2 regions of the Exiguobacterium sp. SH0S7 genome follow, and region 1 is predicted to be linked to the other one. Evidence: riboswitches for the same ligand, from Rfam matches in the RefSeq annotation. Region 1 holds a riboswitch; the other holds the start of a gene.

Region 1 (10,973 bases):
GTGCGATGCAAGAAGCGCTCAAAGCGTTCGACACGTGGCGTCACGTCGACCCGTCTGTCCGTGCCGACGTCTTGTTCAAAGCGGCGAACATCGTCCGTAAACGAAAGCATGAGTTCTCGGCCTACCTCGTCAAAGAAGCGGGCAAGCCTTGGAACGAAGCGGACGCGGACACGGCGGAAGCGATCGACTTCATGGAGTACTATGCGCGTCAAATGCTCGAACTTAAACCGGGTAAGAAAGTCGAGAGCCGTCCGGGCGAGTACAACCGCTATGACTACATCCCACTCGGGGTCGGGATTGTCATCAGCCCATGGAACTTCCCGTTCGCGATCATGGCAGGGACGGCCGTCGCGGCCATCGTCGCCGGTAACACGATCCTCTTGAAGCCAGCTTCGACGACACCGATCGTCGCGGCGAAATTCGTCGAGGTCATGGAAGAAGCGGGTCTCCCGAAAGGCGTCCTCAACTTCATCCCGGGACCGGGCGCTGAAGTCGGCGACTACCTCGTCGACCATCCGAAGACGCGCTTCATCAGCTTCACTGGTTCACGCGACGTGGGTCTCCGCATCAACGAGCGCGCCTCGAAGTTGAACGACGGCCAAATCTGGCTCAAACGTGTCATCGCCGAGATGGGCGGAAAAGACACGATCGTCGTCGACGAATCAGCGGACCTCGAACTCGCGGCCCAGTCGATCGTCAAATCGTCGTTCGGCTTCTCGGGACAAAAATGTTCAGCTTGTTCACGCGCCGTCATCGTCGACAGCGTGTATGACACGGTGCTCGACCGCGTCGTCGAATTGACGAACGAACTGTCAGTCGGAAACACGGAGCAGAACGAACACTTCATGGGACCGGTCATCGATGCGGCCGCGTTCAAGAAGATCACGTCGTACTTCGACGTCGCGAAAGAAGAAGGACGCATCGTCACGGGCGGTAAAGCGGATGACTCGACCGGCTACTTCGTCGAGCCGACGGTCGTCGCCGACGTGGCACCGAAAGCACGTCTCATGCAAGAAGAGATCTTCGGGCCGATCGTCGCCTTCACGAAAGCGAAAGACTTCAAAGAAGCGATCGACATCGCCAACAACACCGAGTACGGCTTGACGGGTGCGGTGCTGACGCGTGACCGCTCGAACCAAGAGTACGCACGCCAAAACTTCCACGTCGGCAACTTGTACTTCAACCGTGGTTGCACAGGCGCGATCGTCGGCTATCAGCCGTTCGGCGGCTTCAACATGTCAGGGACCGATTCAAAAGCAGGCGGACCGGATTACATCCAGCTCCACATGCAAGCGAAAACGACGTCAGAGACGTTTTAATCCAGGAAGGCACGACGGGACATCCCGTCGTGCCTTTTTTCTGTGTCGGCCTCACCCTAACGCCACGTCTAAAATCATCATGACGGTAAATCCAAGCATCAAGGCGATCGATGCCAAGTCCTTATGGCCATTCTCTTGCGACCCCGGGATGACTTCTTCGACGACGACAAAAATCATGGCCCCCGCGGCAAAGCTCAATGCGAACGGCAGTAGCGGCTCCATGACAAACACCGCCCAAACGCCGAATAAGGCGGCGACCGGCTCGACGACGGCCGACAGCTGTCCGTAGAAAAAACTCTTTCGTCGTGACATCCCGTCCCTCCTTAACGGCAGCGCCACCGCCACGCCTTCTGGAAAGTTTTGAATCCCGATCCCGATTGCGAGCGCGATGGCACCCGTCAACGAGGCCGATGGAAAGTCAGCCGCGACCGCCCCGAACGCGACCCCGATCGCTAGCCCTTCCGGTATGTTGTGCAACGTGATGGCTAAGACGAGCAACGTGCTGCGCTTTCGTTTGAACGGGCCGATCCCTTCCGCCTCACTGAGCGGGGAAGTCGGATGCAGGTGCGGAATCAGTTGATCGATGCCCCATAAAAAGAATCCGCCCATTAAAAAGCCGACCGCGGCCGGGAACCAGGCCGGCCAAGCGTCCTGTCCTGCCATCTCGATCGCCGGCGCGAGCAGCGACCAAAAACTGGCGGCAATCATCACCCCGCCGGCAAATCCGAGCATCCCGTCCATCAGCCGTTGATTGATCGATTTCGTCGTGAACACGACAGCCGCCCCGAGCGCCGTCATGCCCCATGTGAACAACGTCCCGAGCAAGGCCTGCATGGTCGGACTCAGTTGAGCCACCCCGTCCCACATCGCCATCGCCTCCCCTTAAGCTTTGTATGCGCGCCCTATTCTTTTCCCGTCGTCCCTGCGTCGCTAATCCCGATTTGAACAATCAAAAAAAGAGGAGAGCGACGTCGCTCTCCTCCGTTACAATTCTATTTAAAATGTGCGCATCAAGTTCGCCATCTCGATTGCCGCTGTCGCTGCTTCCCAGCCTTTGTTTCCGGCTTTCGTACCGGCCCGCTCGATCGCTTGTTCGATCGTCTCTGTCGTCAAGACGCCGAAGATGACCGGCACTTCCGACTGGTAGCTCGCTTGGGCGACACCTTTTGCTGCTTCGCTACAGACGTAGTCGAAGTGCGGCGTCGCCCCGCGGATGACTGCTCCGAGCGTGATGACGGCGTCATACTTCTTGCTCATCGCCATCTTTTTGGCGACGAGTGGAAGTTCGAACGCGCCCGGGACGAACGCGATCTCGACGTCGTCTTGCTCGATGCCGTGGCGCTTCAGCGCATCTTTCGCCCCGTCGAGCAAGCGCATCGTGATCAAATCGTTGAACCGTCCGACGACGATCCCGATTTTCAAGCCTTTACCAACCAAGTTACCTTCAAATGTATGCAACATTATTCTTCTCCTCCAAAATGATTCATTTTTTGTTGTTTCGTTAAGCGATAGCGTTCATTCTCGGCGTGCTCCCCGACGATGATCGGGACGCGTTCGACGACGGTGATGCCGCACGCCTCCAAGGCGTCGACTTTCTCCGGGTTGTTCGTCATGAGCCGCACGTTCTTGACACCAAGGTCACGCAACATGCCCGCGCTCACCCGGTAGTCACGCAAGTCGGCATGCAACCCGAGCGCGACGTTCGCCTCGACCGTGTCGAGCCCTTGCTCCTGCAGTTCATACGCCTTCAATTTATTCAGTAAACCGATGCCGCGCCCTTCTTGACGCATGTAGAGCACGACGCCGCCCTCTTCTTCAATTTTAGCGAGTGACGCATCAAGTTGCGGACCGCAGTCGCAGCGGTAAGAGCCGAACACGTCACCGGTCAGACATTCCGAATGGATGCGGACGAACGGTGCATGTTCAAGTTCGCCTTTGATGAGCGCGACGTGCTCGTCGCGGTCAAGGACGTTTCGATAACCGATCAGGCGAAACTCACCCTTAGCCGAGGGGAGATTGACGTCCGCCTCTCGTTCGACGAGGTCCGTCTCCATATAGCGGACGAGCTCCTCGATCGTGATAAATTTCAAGTCGTGCCGTTCCGAGACGTGGACAAGGTCCGGCACTCGAGCCATCTCGCCGTCTTCACGGATGATCTCGCAAATGACGGCGACCGGCTCACTCCCTGACAGTCGAGCTAGATCGACCGACGCTTCGGTGTGGCCGCGCCGCACCGAGACGCCGCCTTTTTTCGCGATGAGCGGGAAGATGTGTCCCGGCCGTTGAAAATCGGCCGGACGCGCGTTCGCATTGGCCAGCTCGCGGACCGTGTGGGCCCGTTCGCTCGCCGAGATGCCCGTCGTCGAGTCGACATGGTCGACACTGACGGTGAACGCCGTCCCGTGTGGATCGGTGCTGTTGTCGACCATCGGCGACAAGTCGAGCCGGACGGCGACTTCTTCCGCCAGGGCGGCACAGACGAGCCCTTTCCCTTCCGTGATGAGGAAGTTCATCGTCTCGGCCGTCATCTTATCGGCGAGGACGACGAAATCACCTTCGTTCTCCCGGTCATCGTCATCGACGACGATGATCGGACGCCCCATCTTCAAATCTTCGATTGCTTGTTCGATTGTGTGGAACATCACCATCCCGCCTTTCCGTATCCCATCGACGCAAGTGATTCGAGCGTCATGTCTTTTTGATTCACTAGCTTTTCCATATATTTAGCCAACATATCGCATTCCAAATTGACCTTATCCCCAGCCTGCTTCATCCCGAGCACCGTCTCACTGTACGTGTGCGGGATGAGCGACAGCGTGAAGCCGCGTTCAGTGACCTCATACACCGTCAAGCTCGTCCCGTCGACCGAGATCGAACCTTTAGGGACGATGAAACGGAGTAGCGACGGCTCGCAACTGATATCGATGTAGACCGCGTTCGCGAGCGGACGCTTCTTGACGATGCGCCCGACCCCGTCGACGTGTCCCGAGACGAAGTGACCGCCGAAGCGACCGTTCGCCGGCATCGCCCGCTCGAGGTTGACGTCCGTTCCAGGGCGGACCCCATCTAGACTGGACGCTTTGAGCGTCTCCGGCATGACGTCGACGGCAAAACTCGTTTGATCAAACGCCGTCACGGTCAGGCAAATCCCGTTCACCGAGATGCTATCGCCGAGCTTCACGTCTTCTAACACGATCTTGCCCGCGAGCGTGAGCCGTAGCGACGGCCCGTTCCGCTTCACGGCTTTCACACTGCCGATTTCTTCAACGATTCCCGTGAACATCGGACTCCCCCTTTCTCATGACGAGCTTGATGTCGGTACCGACCGTCTCGACCGAGCCGATCGCGAAGCGCTCGATCGCATCTAACGGTCCGGCTTGGCTCGAGCGATAGACGCCTCGGTTCCCACCGAACACGCGCGGTGACTGATACATGACCCATTCGTCGACGTATTGTCCGTCCAAGAGTGACGTCACGAGCGTCGGTCCCGCCTCGATGAGCAAACGGCCGACGCCGCGACCATGCAAGTCACGAAGGACGTTGTCGAGTGTCGAATAGTCGGCAAGCTCGATACCGTTTTGAGCGAGCTCGGTCCGTTTCACTTCATCATCGGACAGCGTATAGACGAGCACCGGCACATCTTTCGCGCTCCGGACGAGCTGACTCGAGAGCGGTAAGCGGAGCTCGCGGTCGAGGACGACCCGAAGCGGCTGACGTGTCGGCGTGTCGAGCCGGACGGTCAAGGCCGGGTCGTCGGCGAGCACGGTCCCGATTCCAGTCAAGACGGCATCGACCGTCGCCCGTAGTTCGTGGACGTCACGTCTCGCTTCAGTCCCGGTCACCCACTGGCTCTCACCCGCCTCGAGCGCGACTTTCCCGTCTAGGCTCGTCGCCGTCTTCAATACGACGTACGGCCGTTTCGTCTCAAGCGAACGTAGGAACGCCGGATTGAGCGCACGGGCCTCGGCTTCGAGCAGACCGACTTCGACGTCGATCCCCGCCGCCTTCAACCGGGCGACACCTTTCCCTGCGACGAGCGGGTTCGGATCCTTCATCGCGATGACGGCGCGCTTGATGCCCGACTCGATTAGCAAGTCGGCACATGGCGGTGTCTTCCCGTAGTGCGAGCACGGCTCGAGCGTGACGTAAATCGTCGCACCGTATGCGGACGCACCGGCCATCCGAATGGCGTGCACTTCGGCGTGCGGTTCACCGGCCTTCAAGTGGGCACCGAATCCGACGATGCGACCGTCTTTGACGACGACGGCCCCGACGAGCGGGTTCACACCGGTCTGTCCGGCAGCGGACTTGGCCAATTGGATTGCTTGTTGCATGTACTGTTGCATCGTTCTCCCTCCTTGTTTCGTACAAACAAAAAGACCCTAAGGATGTCCTTAGGGTCTCGGCGGGAGGTCTCAGTCGTCATTTGGCAGGCCAAATAAGCGTTTTCTTTACAGAAAAACGTACGACGAAGCACAGGTCACGAGGACCTGTCTTTTTTCCTTCTCCCATCCAGACTATACTGTCGGCTCTAGAGTCACACTAGATCCACCGTTCGCACACGTGCGCCCGGGTCACGGACTTAGGGCTCGCGCCCATCACCGCCGGTTGGGAATTGCACCCGACCCCGAAGGAATATTTGTTTGTACGCATTTACTTTAGCGCAAAAAAGAATCGAAGGCAAAAATAAAAGTGCAAAAAAGCGCCACTCCGATGAGCAGCGCTTCCAATCAAGCCAAGAACAAGACGACGAGCAAACCGACGATCCAGCAATAGAACGAGAAGTACTTGAGCTCACCCTTCGCCATGATGTGCTGGAACCATTTGAGCGAGATGGCCGTCAGCGCGTACGAGGCGATGAACGCCAAGACGAGCGGACCGAACAGATCACGCGTCGCTGGGTCGGTGAAGAGTGCCGGGCCGTCCAAAATCATCGTCCCGAGACTGACCGGGATGAACAAGAAGAACGAGAACCGGAGCGCCGACTCTTGTTTAATGCCGAGTAACATCGCCATGACGATCGTGGCACCCGAGCGGCTGATCCCTGGGATGAGCGCGACCGCTTGGGCGAGACCGATCAAGATGGCGTCACGTAACGTGATGCCACCGTCGCCTTTATTCCCGCGCATGTTGCGGATGAACCAAAGTGCGACCCCGGTCAAGATTAACGTATAGCCGACCGTCGCGACGCCGCTGAGCGTCTCACCGATCCAATCACCGAATAACACGCCGAGCACGCCGGCCGGTACGGTCGCGACGAGCAAGAGACCGATGAATTTGACGTCGATCATCGTATCCTCGCTGCGATCTTTCTTAAATAAGAACGTCCACAGACTGACGACGAGGCGGACGACATCTTGGCGATAAATCGTCAAGACGGCAAGGAGCGACGCAAAGTTGACGAAAATCTCGAACGACAGTCCCGGTAATTCGATGTTGAACAGCTCTTGGAAGATGACCAAGTGACCGCTCGACGAGATCGGGATCGGCTCCGTAAACCCTTGGACGAGACCAAGCAGCAAGTAAAATAACCATATTGTCATATCATAATATCCTCTTTTCTCAAATTCGCTCAATGCGGCTATTTTAGCAGAATCTCAGTTTCATTGACCACCCTTAAAAAAAAATTCGTATATTTTGAAAACTTTTATTGATTAGTCTGAAAATTAAATTTATTATAGAGGAGTACTCAACTGGACAACGGTGATGACCCCATTGTCCAGCTGGGTACATTTTTGTATGGAATTCATATAATTTACCAAATATAAAACTTTTTGTTTACAAATGAACCCATATAATATTAAATTTGTAATATACCTGTTACCTTTTTTTTCAATCTTTCATCCGACTTTAGACCTATCACGTCCCATTTTTAACATAAAAAACTTACAAAAGCGCTTATAAATCGTAAAAACTATCCGATAGTATGATTGTAGAAGCACTTTCGTCATCATTGTCGGTTCAGATATGAGTCCATGGAAGGAGGAACCATCATTGAGTCAAACGCTATCCACTAGTACTCATCACTTATCAACCGAACAGCAACGCATGATTCACTGTATTCGTTTGCTCGGGGATTTATTAAAGGAACGTCCTCGTCGCTCTGTCTATCGTCGTTTCGCGATGGAGCAAAACTGGCCGTCTCCCGAATCGATCATTCGACAGTTCGGATCATGGGCCGAGGCACTCGCTATTGCCGGCTATGAATGGCATGGGGAAATCGCCGTTGATTTACCCGATAAAATGCCAAAATATACACGCGATGATATCGTCGAGACGCTTGCCCTCTATTCACGGGACATGGGTTCGATCATCACGCTGAAGAAATATCAAGAATGGCGGAAACTACACCCGAAAGCACCGAGCCATTACCACATCGTCAAGACGTTCGGTTCGTGGCATGACGCCTGCGCCGAAGCCGGACTTGAGGCGAGCGTGACTTACTCGAAGTCAGAGTTGTCGAACGCTCTTCGAGAAGCGATTCATGAGATGGGCTTCTCTCTTTCATTCGAGGCGTACCGAGAATGGGCGAAACGCAACAACAAGCCATCTACGAAAGCGATCTTGCATCGTTACGGGTCTTGGTCCGCTGCCATCCATGCGGTCGAGTCCGACATATTCAGCCAGAAATCATAATCATTCATTCAAAAAGGAGAACCGTTTAACGGTCCTCCTTTTTTTTTCATTGAATTCGTTCGGTCGACGTGTCACGGTAATGGGCGACACGGTCGCGACCGTTAAACTTCGCCCCGACGTACATCGCCCGGTCGGCATGTCGCAACACCGTATCGAGCTCTTCGTACTCATGGATCGTCTCGATGCCGATGCTCGCGGTCACTTGAACCCGGATCCCTTCCGTCCCGAACGGATGTGACCGGAGCGCTTGGCGGATCTTCTCACCGGTCACAATCCCCGCCGCCTCGTTCGTCCTCGGGAACACGAAGACGAACTCTTCGCCGCCGTAACGCGTGACGAGGTCACTGCTCCGGACGAGCCGGTTGAACAGGACCCCCGCTTCAATTAACACTTCGTCCCCGAACGCATGGCCGTAGGTATCGTTGATCGATTTAAAATGGTCGAGGTCAACTAAGAAGACCGACAACGGATACGAAGCGACGTCGTTTAGCCGCTCTTTCGTCCAACGTTTCAACGCTCGTTGGTTCGGCAACCCGGTCAACGGATCGGTCAGACTCTCGTGCTGGAGACGATCCCGTTCATCGATCCGCTCGAGTGACCACGATAGCGTCTTGAGCAAACGGTGGATCTCGACCGCGAGTGCCTCATCATAGGCCCCGTTCGCCGTCGTCGAGATCATACAGCTGACCGCGTTCGTCGTGCTCGTCACCGGTTGAATGACGAGCGCGGAATGATGCAGTTCGCTTTGGTTCGCCTGAAGCTCCGGGTGCCACTCGTGGAGCGAATCGTACAGAAAGTATGGCTCGCTCGCGTCACGGTGCCGCTCAAGCGTATACGCATCAGCGACCGCTTCCGCTTTACGCCCCCGCACATCATAAAACGTTTGCTCCCCGTCTCGATTGATTTGAAGCCAACCGCGCTCGACCTCGACGATTTCCCGTAACCCGTTCCAAAACTTTTCAATTAACAACGCTTCGCTGTCGACGCGATAGAGCTGTTCTTTCAACCGCTCGATTTGATCGATCTTCGATTGCGTCTCTTCTGTCTGCGTCGCTTTCGACAACGCCAGCTTTAAAATCGACAAGAGCAGGAATGCTGCCATCAATCCGACATACCCGAACAGTTGGAACGCCTCGAGCGCGACCATCGTGAACAACAGCTCGAGCGAGATGACGAGCCAATCGAACCGTAACAGCCGCCACATGATCGGCAGCGGGATCCGCTCCCCGACCAAGAACCGGGACATGACGAAGCTGAAGCCGAGGACGAGATAAAGGACCGCTAAGAAGCCGAGGAGCGCCGCACCTTGCTCGAGCAAGTGGACGGTCGACCCGATCTCACCTCCAAATGAAAAGTAGACGAGACCCGGGATGACGAGTATCATCGCCTCGATCAACGTGTTGAGCGGATAAAAGTGTAAGAAGCGCCGGCGGCCGACTTTTTTGTTGAACGTCCGTGCCTGGAATGTCAACAACAGCAACTGCCCCATCAAAATTGCCGGGACGAGCCCGTACAAGAAGAACGTCATGAAGACGAACAGCTCGTGGAATGTGAAGTGCAGGTGCCGCCGCTTCAACGGGTTCATGACGAACAAGGCACCGAGCGTGTAGATGAACCAGAAGAACGCCCAATCGAACGTTTCCAGATCGGTCCACGTGTAATAGACGATCCCGATGAAGACGAGCGACCACGAGAGCCAGCTCCTTATGAGATACTTCCGAAACCGCATCGTCTTCCCCCTTTTCTTGTAACATTCTTTAATAGTATGAAGGGTTTTGGAGAAACATTCCAGTCGTTGTTTGAAAGTTGTGACAATGAAAAAACCGTGGCGTGCGCCACGGTCTGTCCGTTATTTCGCTTTCAAATAAGAAATGCCGATCGAGCCGGACCCGGTGTGGGCCCCGAGCAGCGGCGCGAGCGTGTCGACGCGGATCGGCACCTTGTCGCCGAGTTCCCGTTTCCACGACTCCGCAAGCTCTGGCACGTTCCCGTGGAAGATCGAGACGTCCGTGCATTCGCCTGACTCGATCGCCGCCCGGATGACCTCGAACAAGTGGGCTTGCGCCTTTTTATACGTCCGTACGGTCTGATACGGGACGATGAGCCCGTCCTCGAAGCGGAGCACCGGCTTCAGCTGCAGCATGTTGCCGATGAGCGCTTTTGATTTCGAGATGCGTCCACCTTTTTGCATTTGCGTCAAATTTTGAATCGTCAGTTCGATCCGGACGTCCTCGACGCGCTGTTTCATGTACGCCTCGACGTCATCAAGGGCGTCTCCGCGCTCGACGCGCTCGATCAGTTCCTCGAGCAACAGACCCATCGTATAAATACCCGACCGTGAATCGATGGCGAGCAGCTTGAACTCGGCGATCTCGGCCCCTTGGATCGACGCCGAGTACGTGCCGCTCAAGTCAGACGACAGGTGGACGGCGATGCCCATGTCATACTTCGGCTTCAACTCTTCATACAGCGTGGCGAAATCCCCGATTGCCGGTTGGCTCGTCGAGACGCGCTCGCCGGCATCGATCCAGTCGTACACCGTCTCGGCGTCGACTTCGATGCCGTCTTTATAAGGTTGATCGCCCTTGACGACGTAAAGCGGGACGATATGGATGTCTGGATGGTGTTTAATTGAATCTGGCAGGACGACCGTGCTGTCCGTAATGTAGGCAATTTTCATCTGAGCCTCTCCTTTAAAAACATAATTAGTACCTGGTAGTATTATTTTATCACAGGTGAAACGGTTTCACTAATTTTTCAAAAAATGTGTCCGTCTTCGTCAAACGTTCAAACCTCCCAGGTCCACAATCCGCCCGAAACGGGTAAAAGATAACATGGACAAAGGAGGCGCTTTTTTATGATTCGAATCGAGAACGTCAATAAAATTTACAAGACCGGTGATATCGAGACGGCCGCCTTGAAAGAGGTCGATTTGACGATCAATGACGGAGCGTTCGTCGTCATCCTCGGCCCGAGCGGCAGTGGCAAGAGTACACTCTTGAACGTCATCAGCGGGCT
Region 2 (10,973 bases), on a different contig from region 1:
ACTACCATACGGACATCTTGTTCGGAATTAACGGAGGACTACGGACGCTACACGTCAATTCAGGCGTTCACGGGCCGGCGTTCATCCAAGAACAAGAAAAGCTCCCGACCTATATGGTCGAGAGCTTGGACGAATGGACACATGCATGAAAAAAAGGGATGACGCTTGTCTCCCTTTTTGTTTAGAATACTTGTTCGACTTCGACGATGCCAGGTACTTCTTCAATGAGCGCGCGCTCAATTCCGGCTTTCAAAGTGATTGTTGAAGACGGGCAGCTGCCGCATGCACCCATCAAACGAAGTTTGACGATGCCTTCTTCTACATCAACGAGTTCGACGTCACCGCCGTCGCGAAGCAAGAACGGGCGTAATTTATCGAGTACTTCTTGGACTTGATCAAACATTTCCATGGTATCTACCCCTTTCTGGTTCTATTCCATTCTAGCAAGTTTGAGATTGTTTCTCAATCTTTAACGCTGAGCGTTTGAAGATGAGGCGACTTGATGAATTTTGTATAATAAGTTAGAAGAGGGGGAATGACGATGAAAATCACGGTATACGGGGCAGAAGTGCAGTGTGCAAGCTGTGTCGGGGCACCGAGCTCGATTGAGACATATGAATGGTTACAAAGTGCGCTCGCCCGGAAATATCCGGAGCGCAAGTTCGAGTTCGAATACATCGACTTCGAGCAAGCGGACGATGACATCGCCGAGGCGATCAAGCAAGACGAATGGTTTTACCCGCTCGTCCTCTTGAACGGGGAAGTCGTCGACGAAGGAGTCGTCCAGTTGCGTAAAGTGTATACGGCGATCGACCAGAACTGAACGACATCATAAAACAAGGTTGAGCGAATACACATTCGTTCAACCTTGTTTTCGACTTAGCGAAGTTGGAACGACGACGTCGCTGAACTTGCCGTGTATCCTGAGAGCGTCGCATCCGCCGAATCAAATCACATAAAAAAATCGCGAGATGGCAAGGCAGCCATTTCGCGATTTGGTCGTATTATTTTATTTGATGACTTTATGTTTCCACAGGATACCGGACTTGAGAAGTCGGGCCACTTTCCCGGTCAGCGACTGTTTCCCCATGAAGACGCCGAAGCCGGCCTTCTTCCCGAGCGATCCGAGCGTGCCGCGGAGTTTAATATCCGGCAACTCAGGATAAGCGACACCTTTCCACTTGCAGAGCAGGACTTGGACGATTTGTTCCGCTTGTGCCTCGGCGAGTTGACCTGAAGGTGCGTACGGGAGGCTGGCGTTGTCACCGACGACGAAGACGTCAGGCGAATCGGGGACGTAGTGATGCGGTGTCAGTTTCACACGGCCGCCCCCATCGAGTTCCCAGCCTTGGTTCCGGACGACGGCGACCGGTTGGATCCCGGCCGTCCAGACCGTCAAGTCAGCGGCAAAGTGTTGTTCGTGGTTCCATAGACCGTCTGGGTCGACCCGGACGATGTTGGCATTGTTGATGACTTCAACGCCATGCTCTTCAAACCATGATTGAACGTACATCGAGACACGGCTCGATAAAAAGGACAGGACGGAAGGGCCACGGTCGAACAGTCGGACGGTCAGATCGGGACGGCTCTCGCGAAGTTCGCTCGCGAGCTCGACACCGGATAGCCCGGCCCCGACGATCGAGACGATCGAACCGGGCGACAAGCCATTGATCGCTTGTTGCGTCTTGCGTGACTCTTCTAACGTTTGGATACTATACGTGAACTCGGCGGCGCCGGGCACGTTATGGTATTTGTCCTCGCAGCCTAAGCCGATGACGAGGTCGTCGTACGGCACTTTTTCCCCGCTTGCGAGCAACACCATCTTGTCGGTCGTATCGATGTCCGTGACTTGCCCGTATATGTAGTCGACTTCTTCCGGGAAATCGACACGGATGTCACGATCGGATACCGTTCCTGCGGCTAGTGCATAATACTCTGTTTTTAATCCGTGATAAGGTAGACGGTCGATTAATGTGATCGATACGTCCTTCAGCTGATGGCCGAGGACGCGTTCGATTACACGCATACCCCCGTAACCGCCTCCTAAGACGACTAATTTGCGCATAAAAATCCCCCTTTGTTACTCTCTAACTGTACCATGATATAATACCTCGTAGAAGAACCATTTTCCCGCAATAGGGGAAGAAAGACGGTGAAAAAAATGATGAATCCGATCATCGAGTTTTGTGCCTCGAACTTAGCGATGGGTTCACAGATCGCCCGGGCAAAACTAGAGTCCGATCCTGACCTAGACGTCGTCGAATATGGCTGTACCGGCTACTGTGGGGTCTGCTCGCTCGACTTGTTCTGTCTCGTCGACGGAGAAGTCGTGATTGGGGAGACACCGGAACAACTCGTTACGAACGTGTATGAAAAAATCGAAGAGATGGCCTGGTAAAAAAGTTTGAGATTTCTCAAACTTTTTTCTTTTTGACCCGTTGCTTTTTTTAAAACGGTTTGGTATATTCTAAGAGGTTCGAATGTAGGTTGTCTGACGTTTAACAACATAAAAAGAAAGCGTTTCAAACGGTAGGGCACATCTTGATTCGGGTATAACACAATCATCGGGTTTTCAATATGAAAGGAGCACAACACCAATGAATATCATGAGCGTGGTTGGTATTTTGGCACTAATTGGAATCGCTTACATCTTCTCGACCAACCGTAAAGCCATCAAATGGCGTACAGTTCTTGCCGCTTTCGCGATCCAGTTTACGTTCGCGTTCCTCGTCCTCTTCACATCGGTAGGGCGTTCGGCGTTAGAATTTATCTCAGGAGGCGTACAAAACGTCTTGAACACGGCGAACGCCGGAATCGGCTTCGTCTTCGGTACGGCAGTCGGGGGAGACAACTTCGTCTTCGCGTTCCAAGTCTTACCTATCATCATCTTTATGTCTTCTTTAATTGCCTTTCTTTACTACATCGGCGTCATGCAATGGGTCATCCGTATCCTCGGTACGGCACTTGCAAAAGCACTCGGTACGTCACGTAAAGAATCGCTTTCAGCGACGGCGAACATCTTCGTCGGTCAGACGGAAGCACCGCTCGTCATCAAGCCTTACCTTCCAACAATGACACAATCTGAATTGTTTGCCGTCATGGTCGGTGGTCTCGCATCAGTTGCCGGTTCGGTACTTGCTGGATATGCCGCACTCGGAGTTCCGCTCGAGTACTTGCTCGCAGCGAGCTTCATGGCAGCGCCTGCTGGTTTGATGTTTGCAAAAATCATTGTCCCAGAAACGGATGTACCGGATGATGATATCGAAATTGCTGAAGATGAAGAGAACAAAGCAGCAAACTTCGTCGATGCGGCCGCTCGCGGTGCGTCAGACGGTTTGTTCCTCGCATTGAACGTCGGTGCGATGCTTCTTGCCTTCGTTTCATTGATCGCACTCGTCAACTTGCTTCTCGGTGGAATCGGTGGTTGGTTCGGTCTAGAAGGCCTCTCACTTCAATTGATCCTTGGTTACGTGTTTGCACCGCTCGCGTTCGTCATCGGTGTACCATGGGCGGATGCCGTACAATTCGGTAGCTTCCTTGGACAAAAACTCGTCTTGAACGAATTCGTTGCCTTCTCTGAGTTCGCACCGATCATCGGTTCAGGTGAGTTGTCAGCTCGTACAGAAGCGATGATTGCGTTCGCACTCTGTGGATTCGCCAACATCTCATCACTCGCCATCCTTCTCGGTGGTCTTGGTGGTATGGCACCGAACCGTCGTAACGACATCGCACGTATGGGTGTCCTCGCGATTCTCGCAGGTACGCTTGCGAACTTGATGTCAGCGACTCTCGCTGGTCTTCTTCTCTAATCGTTATTCACAAACAAGAGCGCTCACTCCGGTGGGCGCTCTTGTTCATGGTCGTCATATATTGAACATAAAAAATCACCCAAGGAATGTTTCCTTTGGATGATTTGGCATTACGCTTGCAGTTGCATTTGTTGACGTTCGATCCACGGCTTCAACTTCAGGAAGAGCGGGACGAACAAGGCGGTGATCAATAATGCCTTAATCAAGTTGAACGGTAAGATACCGTACAGGACGAGGTTCGTCTTGACTGCTGGATCGGCCATCTCGGCCATTCCGAAGAAGAACGCGTAAGCTGGTAAGATGAGTAGGTAGTTCAAAATCGCCAAGCTGAGCGCCATCGTGATCGTACCTGCCACGAGGCCTGAAGCGAGCGCTTTATTCGTTTTACGTTTATGGTAGAACCAAGCGACCGGATACATGAATGCGACACCTGCAAAGAAGTTCGCGACTTCACCGACCGGGACGCCGCCACCGTTAAAGACATAGTAGAGGACGTTTTTTAGAGCGACGACCACGACACCTGCGAGTGGCGAGAAGACGATACCGGCGATGAGCGCTGGGATGTCACTGAAGTCCACTTTCAGGAAGGGTGGCAGGAAGGGCAGCGGGAAGTTAAAGAGCATGAGGACGAATGAAATCGCCCCGAGCATCGATAGCGTCACCAGTGTTGTCAATCGTTTGTTGCGCGTTGTTTTCATCAAAATCTCTCCTTTTGTCGCTCCTTGATGAATGGCACCCGTCGCATAGAAAAACCCGATTGTGTGAACAATCGGGAGAGTTTACGCGCATACGAAATAGATGTTCTCATCGGTGTGGAGTCCACGCCAAAGAAAACATCCGGATATCGGTCGGATGCCGCCATCTTCTCCCATCCAGACTTTACTGTCGGCTTTCGAATCTCACGAAATCAGCAAGCAACGCCTTGCTCGCTCACGGGCTGAGAAGAACTTGTCTTCAATACCGCCGGTCGGGAATTTCACCCTGCCCCGAAGATGGAACGATTTAATTTTTTTTGTTACAGTTTAGTTATACAAGATATTTCACAAAATCACAAGTCAGTTGACTTGAAGTGAAGATAAATGAGGAGGAGTTCAGATGATTCATTTGACAGAGCCAGCCGCACTACAAGTCATCGATATGATGAAACAGACCGAACGCCCTGAGGCCCAGTTCTTACGGATCAAAGTCCAAGGCGGTGGGTGTACCGGCTTATCTTACGGGATGGGGTTCGATGAAGACAAGACGGACAAGGATGTCCAGTTCGACCATCATGGCGTCCGCGTCATCGTCGCCGAAGCAGACCACGGTGTCGTCGACGGTCTCGAAATCGATTACAAGCAGTCGATGCTCGGCGGTGGCTTCACGATCAAAAATCCGAACGCAATCGCGACGTGCGGTTGCGGCTCAAGTTTCCGGACGGCGGCGAACGCCGGCACGCCGGGGGATTGCTAAACGATAGACAGGTTGCCGACACGCTCGGCAACCTTTTTTGGTGAGCATGTTAATGAGAGGAAATGAACGGGAATATTGGATGGAGAAGGATGATAAGGGGGTAGGAGTGATGAGAAAAGTGTTGATTTTCGGTGGCTCGCGTTACTTTGGGAAACGGCTCGCACTGCGGCTCGCTGAAGCAGGCGACGACGTGACGATTGTCACTCGGGGACAGCTGCAAGTGCCGGAAGCGGAAGGTATCCGCTCCATTAAAGGAGACCGTCAGTCGGTCGCGACGATGAAAGACCTCGCACGCAACGAGTATGACCTCGTCTACGACAATATTTGTTTCAATCCGTATCAGGCGAAGATCGCGACAGATGCCTTCATGGACCGGGTCGGGAAATATGTGCTCACGTCGACGATGTCCGTCTATGCGCCAGAGGCGGCTTTAAAAGAGAGCGACTTCAATCCGCTCCATCATGAATATCACCTCGACGCGGAACACGATTACGGACAAGGGAAACGAGAGGCCGAATCGTACTTCTTCCATCGGGCCTCGTTCCCTGTCACGACGGTGCGGTTGCCGATCGTCCTAGGGCCGGATGATTACACCGACCGGTTAAAATTTTATGTCGACGCGGTTCGGAACGAAGAGCCGATCGTATTACATCACCCGGAGGCGCTGATGGGATTCATCTCAAGTTTCGAGGCGGCAGCTTTCTTGGAATGGGTCGGCCGTGCCGACGTGAGGGGGCCGTTCAACGCCGCGAGCGACGGTCTCATCTCGTTAGGTGCGCTCATGGAACGAATTGGACAGCATATCGGTAAACCGGTCCAAATCATTAAGGATGGGGAGTCGTCCCCGTACGATACAGACGTCGACTACTACATGTCGAACGCCGAGGCGAAAAAAGCTGGCTTCGTGTTCACGCAACTCGATGATTGGATTGACCGTGTCATCATTCAAACGATCCGCAAATGAAAAAAACGGCCTCTCATCGTTCGCAGATGAGAGGCCAGTCTTTATTTCCCGGCAAATACCGAGGTTGAATGTTGTGGGTGACGCGCTGTCGGGTCGACGAGCTGTTTCACTTGGTTGACGGCGATCGGTGCTTCACCGAAGCCGGTCGCTATCAATTTGACTTTGCCTTCGTACGTGGCGATGTCACCGCAAGCGAAGATGCCTGCGACTGTCGTCTCCATTCGCGAGTCGACACGTATCGTGTTTTTCTCAAACTCCATGCCCCAGTTTTTGATTGGGCCGAGCGATGAGACGAACCCGTAGTTACAAATCAAGTCGTCGATGTCGACGAACTTCGATGCGCCGTCTTTGTCAGTTAGTTCGACCGACTCGATATGCGTCGCGCCCGAGAGTGATTCGATATTATAAGGCGTCCAGACGTTGATTGTCGAGGCTTTCATTTGTTCGACCGTATGCTCGTGAGCCCGGAAACGGTCACGACGGTGGACGATATGGACTTCTTTGGCGATACCTTCGAGCATGAGTGCCCAGTCGACGGCCGAGTCGCCGCCGCCGGCGATCATGACGCGACGGTCGCGGAATTTCTCCATGCTGTCGACGAAGTAATGAAGGTTCGCGTAATCTTCACAACCGTCCAGTCCGAGCGGACGTGCGGCGAACGCGCCGTTGCCGGCTGTGATGATGATTGCTTTCGTATGGTACTCGTCCTTGTTCGTCGAGATGTGGAACGTACCGTCTTCGAGTCGCTCGACCGTTTCGACCGTCTCGCCAAGGCGATAATCTTGTTCGAACTGATCGGCTTGCGCTTTCAGTTGGTCGACTAGATCTTGTGCCTTCACTTTTGGGAAGCCGGCGATGTCATAAATATATTTCTCTGGATAGAGCGTCGACAATTGCCCGCCTAATTGCGGCAAGCTTTCGATCAACGTCGCATCGAGTTGGCGCATACCTGCATAAAATGCGGTGAACAGCCCGATTGGACCGCCACCGATAATGACTACATCTTTCGTCGATTTCATCGAATTCCTCCTCGTGAAGCGTGTACTTCTATTATATGGTCTAACGTAAACTAAATCCATTCAGTACAAAGATGCAATACTTTCGAAAAAAATTCAAGAAGATAAGCTTTTTCATTGAGAAAACGGATTAAACGTCGTACAATGAACGGGAAGCAATTGTGAACATTGGTTGAACAAGAATTAGGCTTTATTGTGAACGTCTATGTGAAAAAACACACAACATAGTTGTTCAGGAAAACAAAACTTTTAAAACAAGGTGGAAATGAACATGAAACGACCTAACATTGTTATCCTCGGCGCAGGTTTCGGTGGACTCATCACGGCAGTCAACCTGCAAAAGACGCTCTCAGCTGGAGATGCAAACATCACGTTGATCAACAAACACGATTACCATTACCAAACGACTTGGCTTCATGAGCCGGCGGCTGGAACGATGAAGCCTGAGCAAGCTCGTGTCTACATTAACGACGTCGTCAATGCGTCACGCGTTAAACTTGTCAAAGGGATCGTCGATCGCGTCGATACTACGGCCAAACAAGTGATGCTCGAAGACGGATCGACTGTCGAGTACGATTACGTCGTCTTCGCCCTCGGTGGCGTACCGGAAACATTCGGTATCCCGGGCCTTAAAGAGAATGCGATGACGATCAACTCGCTCAACAGCGTTCGTAAAATTAAAGAACATATCGAGTATTCGTTCGCGCAATACAAGACGAACGGATCATCTGACCGTTCATTCGTCACGATCGTTGTCGGTGGTGCCGGATTCACAGGTATCGAGTTCCTCGGTGAGCTCGTCAACCGTGTCCCTGAACTTTGCAAACAGTACGATGTTCCCCGTGAAGCGGTCCGCATCGTCAACATCGAGGCAGCGCCAACGGTTCTTCCAGGGTTCGACCCGGAACTCACGACGTATGCGCAAAAATGGCTCGAGCGTAACGGCGTCGAGATGAAACTCGGCAACGGCATCAAAGGTGTAGAGCCAGGTGTCGTCACGTTCGGTCCACTCCAAGGCGAGACGACGGAGACGATTGCAGCGAACACGATCCTTTGGACAGGCGGCGTCAGCGGCAGCCCGATCGTTGAGAAGTCTGGCTTTGAAGCGGTCCGTAACCGTGTCATGGTCGAGGCGGACAACCGTGCCCCTGGCCACGATAACGTCTTCATCATCGGTGACTGCTCAGCGGTCATGGATCCTGTCTCGAACCGTCCGTACCCGCCGACGGCGCAAATTGCGACGCAACAAGCGCACAACGTGGCGAAAAACATCGCTGCGCTCATCAACGGCAAGTCGACTTCGAAGTTCACGTATGAGAGCAAAGGGACGGTCGCGTCACTTGGTCATAACGATGGAATCGGGATCGTCATGGGCAAAAAGATCTTCGGTCGCAACGCTTCATTCATGAAGAAAGTCATCGACAACAAACACTTTATCGAGCTCAAAAAATACGGTCTCGTCCTTAAAAAAGGTAAATTCTGATTCGTTTGAGCCAACGAGCAGCCTGTTCATTTGAACGGGCTGCTTTTTCATGTCAACGATTCAGTGAACTTCTTTGACCAAGCGGATTTCTTTTCGGTATAATAGACAACGGGAAAAGGGGGCAATCACATGCACATCATCCAAGCCGTCATTGGCGCGATTTTATATTTAGTCATCTTCTTCAGCATCGGGTTCATCTTGAATATGCTGCTGAAAAAGACGTGGACGCTCGTGTTCATCTATCCGATTTTCGTCATTATGATGATCGACAACGTCAAGCTGTCAAGCTACGTCACGGAAACATCGACCGCGCTCGCGAACGTCTATGAGCGTCTGCTCGGTCTGCAGTTCCTCGACATTTTTATGCTCGGATTCGGATTGCTCGGTGCCATCTTGGCAGGGGTCACCATCCGGTACTTGCGTAAGAGCGGTTACTCGATGTTTTAAAGACGACAGAAATGTTCGTCTTTTTTTGGTTTCTGCCTACTTTTTTAGAAGCTGAACCGATATACTAGATAAGATAACGATTTAATTAGTAAGGGATGCGATACGTTTGACATTACCGATGTATACGATCAAAAAAGTGTTGAATAATAGCGTTGTCATTTGTCAACATGATACGGATCCGGAAGTCATTCTGCTTGGGAAGGGGATTGGCTTCGGCAAGAAAGCGGGCGATCTCGTCGACCCGGCCAGCGTCCCGGAGAAAGTGTATCAATTGACGGATAAGGAAGAGCAATCTCAATACCGTGAGCTCGTGAAGCACGTCGATGAAGACTTCATCGCCTTCATGCAAGACATCGTCGGCTTCATCGAGAGCAACACGGGAAAAAAAGTCGACCAACATATCCATATCGGCCTGACCGATCACTTGTTCTTTACGATGAAACGGATCGAACAAGGGATGGAAGTGACGAACCCGTTCTTACTCGAGACCGAATCGCTCTATCCGAACGAGTACGCGCTCGCCGAACGGATCGTCGACATGATCCACGAGCGCCTCGACGTATTGCTTCCTGATGCCGAGGTCGGATTTATCGCCCTTCATATCCATTCGGCGACGACGTTTAAAAACGTCCTCGAAGTCAATCGTCACAATCAAATCATCGGCCAGATCGTTCAAACGATTGAGAGTCGTTTGAACGTCAAAATGGACCGTACTTCGCTCGATTATAAGCGCTTACTTCGGCACTTGAGGTACGCCGTTGAGCGGGTTGCGACAGGTGAGACGGTCGAGGCCCCACAAAAAATAGAAAAGGTGTTGCGTGAAGAATATCCGCTATGCTATAGTACTGCTTGGGAGCTGATGGGCATCATGGAACGCGAATTAAAGCGTCCTGTCCCACGAGGTGAAGCGACATATTTGACGATGCATCTCCAGCGACTGACTACAAGTAGATAACTGATACCACGTATCTTACGTGTTACTGATTCGATCAGGCATGAGTAAGGAGTGGAACGGCTACGATTTCTCTATTGAGGAGAAGTCTACGTTCTATACCTTATTCATGCCTGTTTCTGTTTTTATAAACGTTCATTATGAAAACGTTTAGATACGTCGGTTGTCTGACATCTACGTTCGGTTTCAGAATAAACAATTACAAAAGGAGGATTTATCATGTTTAAGCAGATTTTTGGTGTTCTTCAAAAAGTCGGTAAAGCGCTTATGCTTCCTGTAGCCATCTTGCCGGCAGCCGGTCTTCTTCTCGCATTCGGTAACGCGATGCAAAACCCGGCCCTTACGTCACGCGCTGGTTGGTTGACGAACGCAGGCGTTGTCAAGTTTGCTCAGCTCATGGAGCAAGCAGGCGGAATTATCTTCTCGAACTTAGCACTCTTATTCGCAGTCGGTGTCGCGATCGGTTTAGCAGGGGACGGCGTTGCCGGACTCGCAGCCATCGTCGGGTTCCTCATCATGAACAAAGTCATGGGTGTTTGGCTCGAACTCACACCTGAGATCATCGCACAAGGTGACCCGGCTTACGCGTCAGTCCTTGGTATCCCAACACTTCAAACAGGTGTCTTCGGTGGTATCATCGTCGGTCTGATAGCGGCCTGGGCATACAATAAGTACTTCAACATCGAATTGCCACAATTCCTTGGCTTCTTCGCTGGTAAGCGTTTCGTCCCAATCGTCACAGCTGTATTGGCTGTCGTCGCTGGTTTCGTCATGCTTCTCATCTGGCCGCCGGTTCAGCACGGATTGAACACGTTCTCGAACTTCATGTTGACTGAAAACCGCACGTTAG

Evidence for each region. Region 1 has a riboswitch for FMN ahead of ribD (bifunctional diaminohydroxyphosphoribosylaminopyrimidine deaminase/5-amino-6-(5-phosphoribosylamino)uracil reductase RibD). Riboswitches for the same ligand answer to the same signal wherever they lie in the genome.
Region 2: linked by a shared signal. The riboswitch ahead of EVJ22_RS02655 (ECF transporter S component) and the one ahead of ribD (bifunctional diaminohydroxyphosphoribosylaminopyrimidine deaminase/5-amino-6-(5-phosphoribosylamino)uracil reductase RibD) in region 1 are both predicted to bind FMN.

What each region holds. Positions count from the first base shown of each region.
Region 1 covers NZ_SJVA01000011.1:13,035-24,007, forward strand. The annotation lists gene pruA (L-glutamate gamma-semialdehyde dehydrogenase) at 1-1,319, shown strand, start outside; gene EVJ22_RS12775 (ZIP family metal transporter) at 1,371-2,186, opposite strand; gene ribH (6,7-dimethyl-8-ribityllumazine synthase) at 2,316-2,780, opposite strand; gene EVJ22_RS12785 (bifunctional 3,4-dihydroxy-2-butanone-4-phosphate synthase/GTP cyclohydrolase II) at 2,780-3,961, opposite strand; gene ribE (riboflavin synthase) at 3,961-4,602, opposite strand; gene ribD (bifunctional diaminohydroxyphosphoribosylaminopyrimidine deaminase/5-amino-6-(5-phosphoribosylamino)uracil reductase RibD) at 4,583-5,665, opposite strand; FMN riboswitch at 5,816-5,958, opposite strand; gene EVJ22_RS12800 (undecaprenyl-diphosphate phosphatase) at 6,050-6,862, opposite strand; gene EVJ22_RS12805 (homing endonuclease associated repeat-containing protein) at 7,314-7,955, shown strand; gene EVJ22_RS12810 (GGDEF domain-containing protein) at 8,002-9,684, opposite strand; gene EVJ22_RS12815 (DegV family protein) at 9,805-10,635, opposite strand; gene EVJ22_RS12820 (ABC transporter ATP-binding protein) at 10,813-10,973, shown strand, end outside.
Region 2 covers NZ_SJVA01000001.1:508,483-519,455, reverse strand. The annotation lists gene EVJ22_RS02685 (TIGR01457 family HAD-type hydrolase) at 1-149, shown strand, start outside; gene EVJ22_RS02680 (NifU family protein) at 182-409, opposite strand; gene EVJ22_RS02675 (DUF1462 family protein) at 536-823, shown strand; gene EVJ22_RS02670 (NAD(P)/FAD-dependent oxidoreductase) at 1,010-2,065, opposite strand; gene EVJ22_RS02665 (YuzB family protein) at 2,162-2,398, shown strand; gene EVJ22_RS02660 (NupC/NupG family nucleoside CNT transporter) at 2,598-3,809, shown strand; gene EVJ22_RS02655 (ECF transporter S component) at 3,920-4,507, opposite strand; FMN riboswitch at 4,666-4,807, opposite strand; gene EVJ22_RS02650 (HesB/IscA family protein) at 4,905-5,261, shown strand; gene EVJ22_RS02645 (Rossmann-fold NAD(P)-binding domain-containing protein) at 5,371-6,225, shown strand; gene EVJ22_RS02640 (NAD(P)/FAD-dependent oxidoreductase) at 6,267-7,244, opposite strand; gene EVJ22_RS02635 (NAD(P)/FAD-dependent oxidoreductase) at 7,513-8,724, shown strand; gene EVJ22_RS02630 (YuiB family protein) at 8,854-9,171, shown strand; gene glcT (glucose PTS transporter transcription antiterminator GlcT) at 9,290-10,126, shown strand; partial or broken gene ptsG (glucose-specific PTS transporter subunit IIBC) at 10,343-10,973, shown strand, end outside.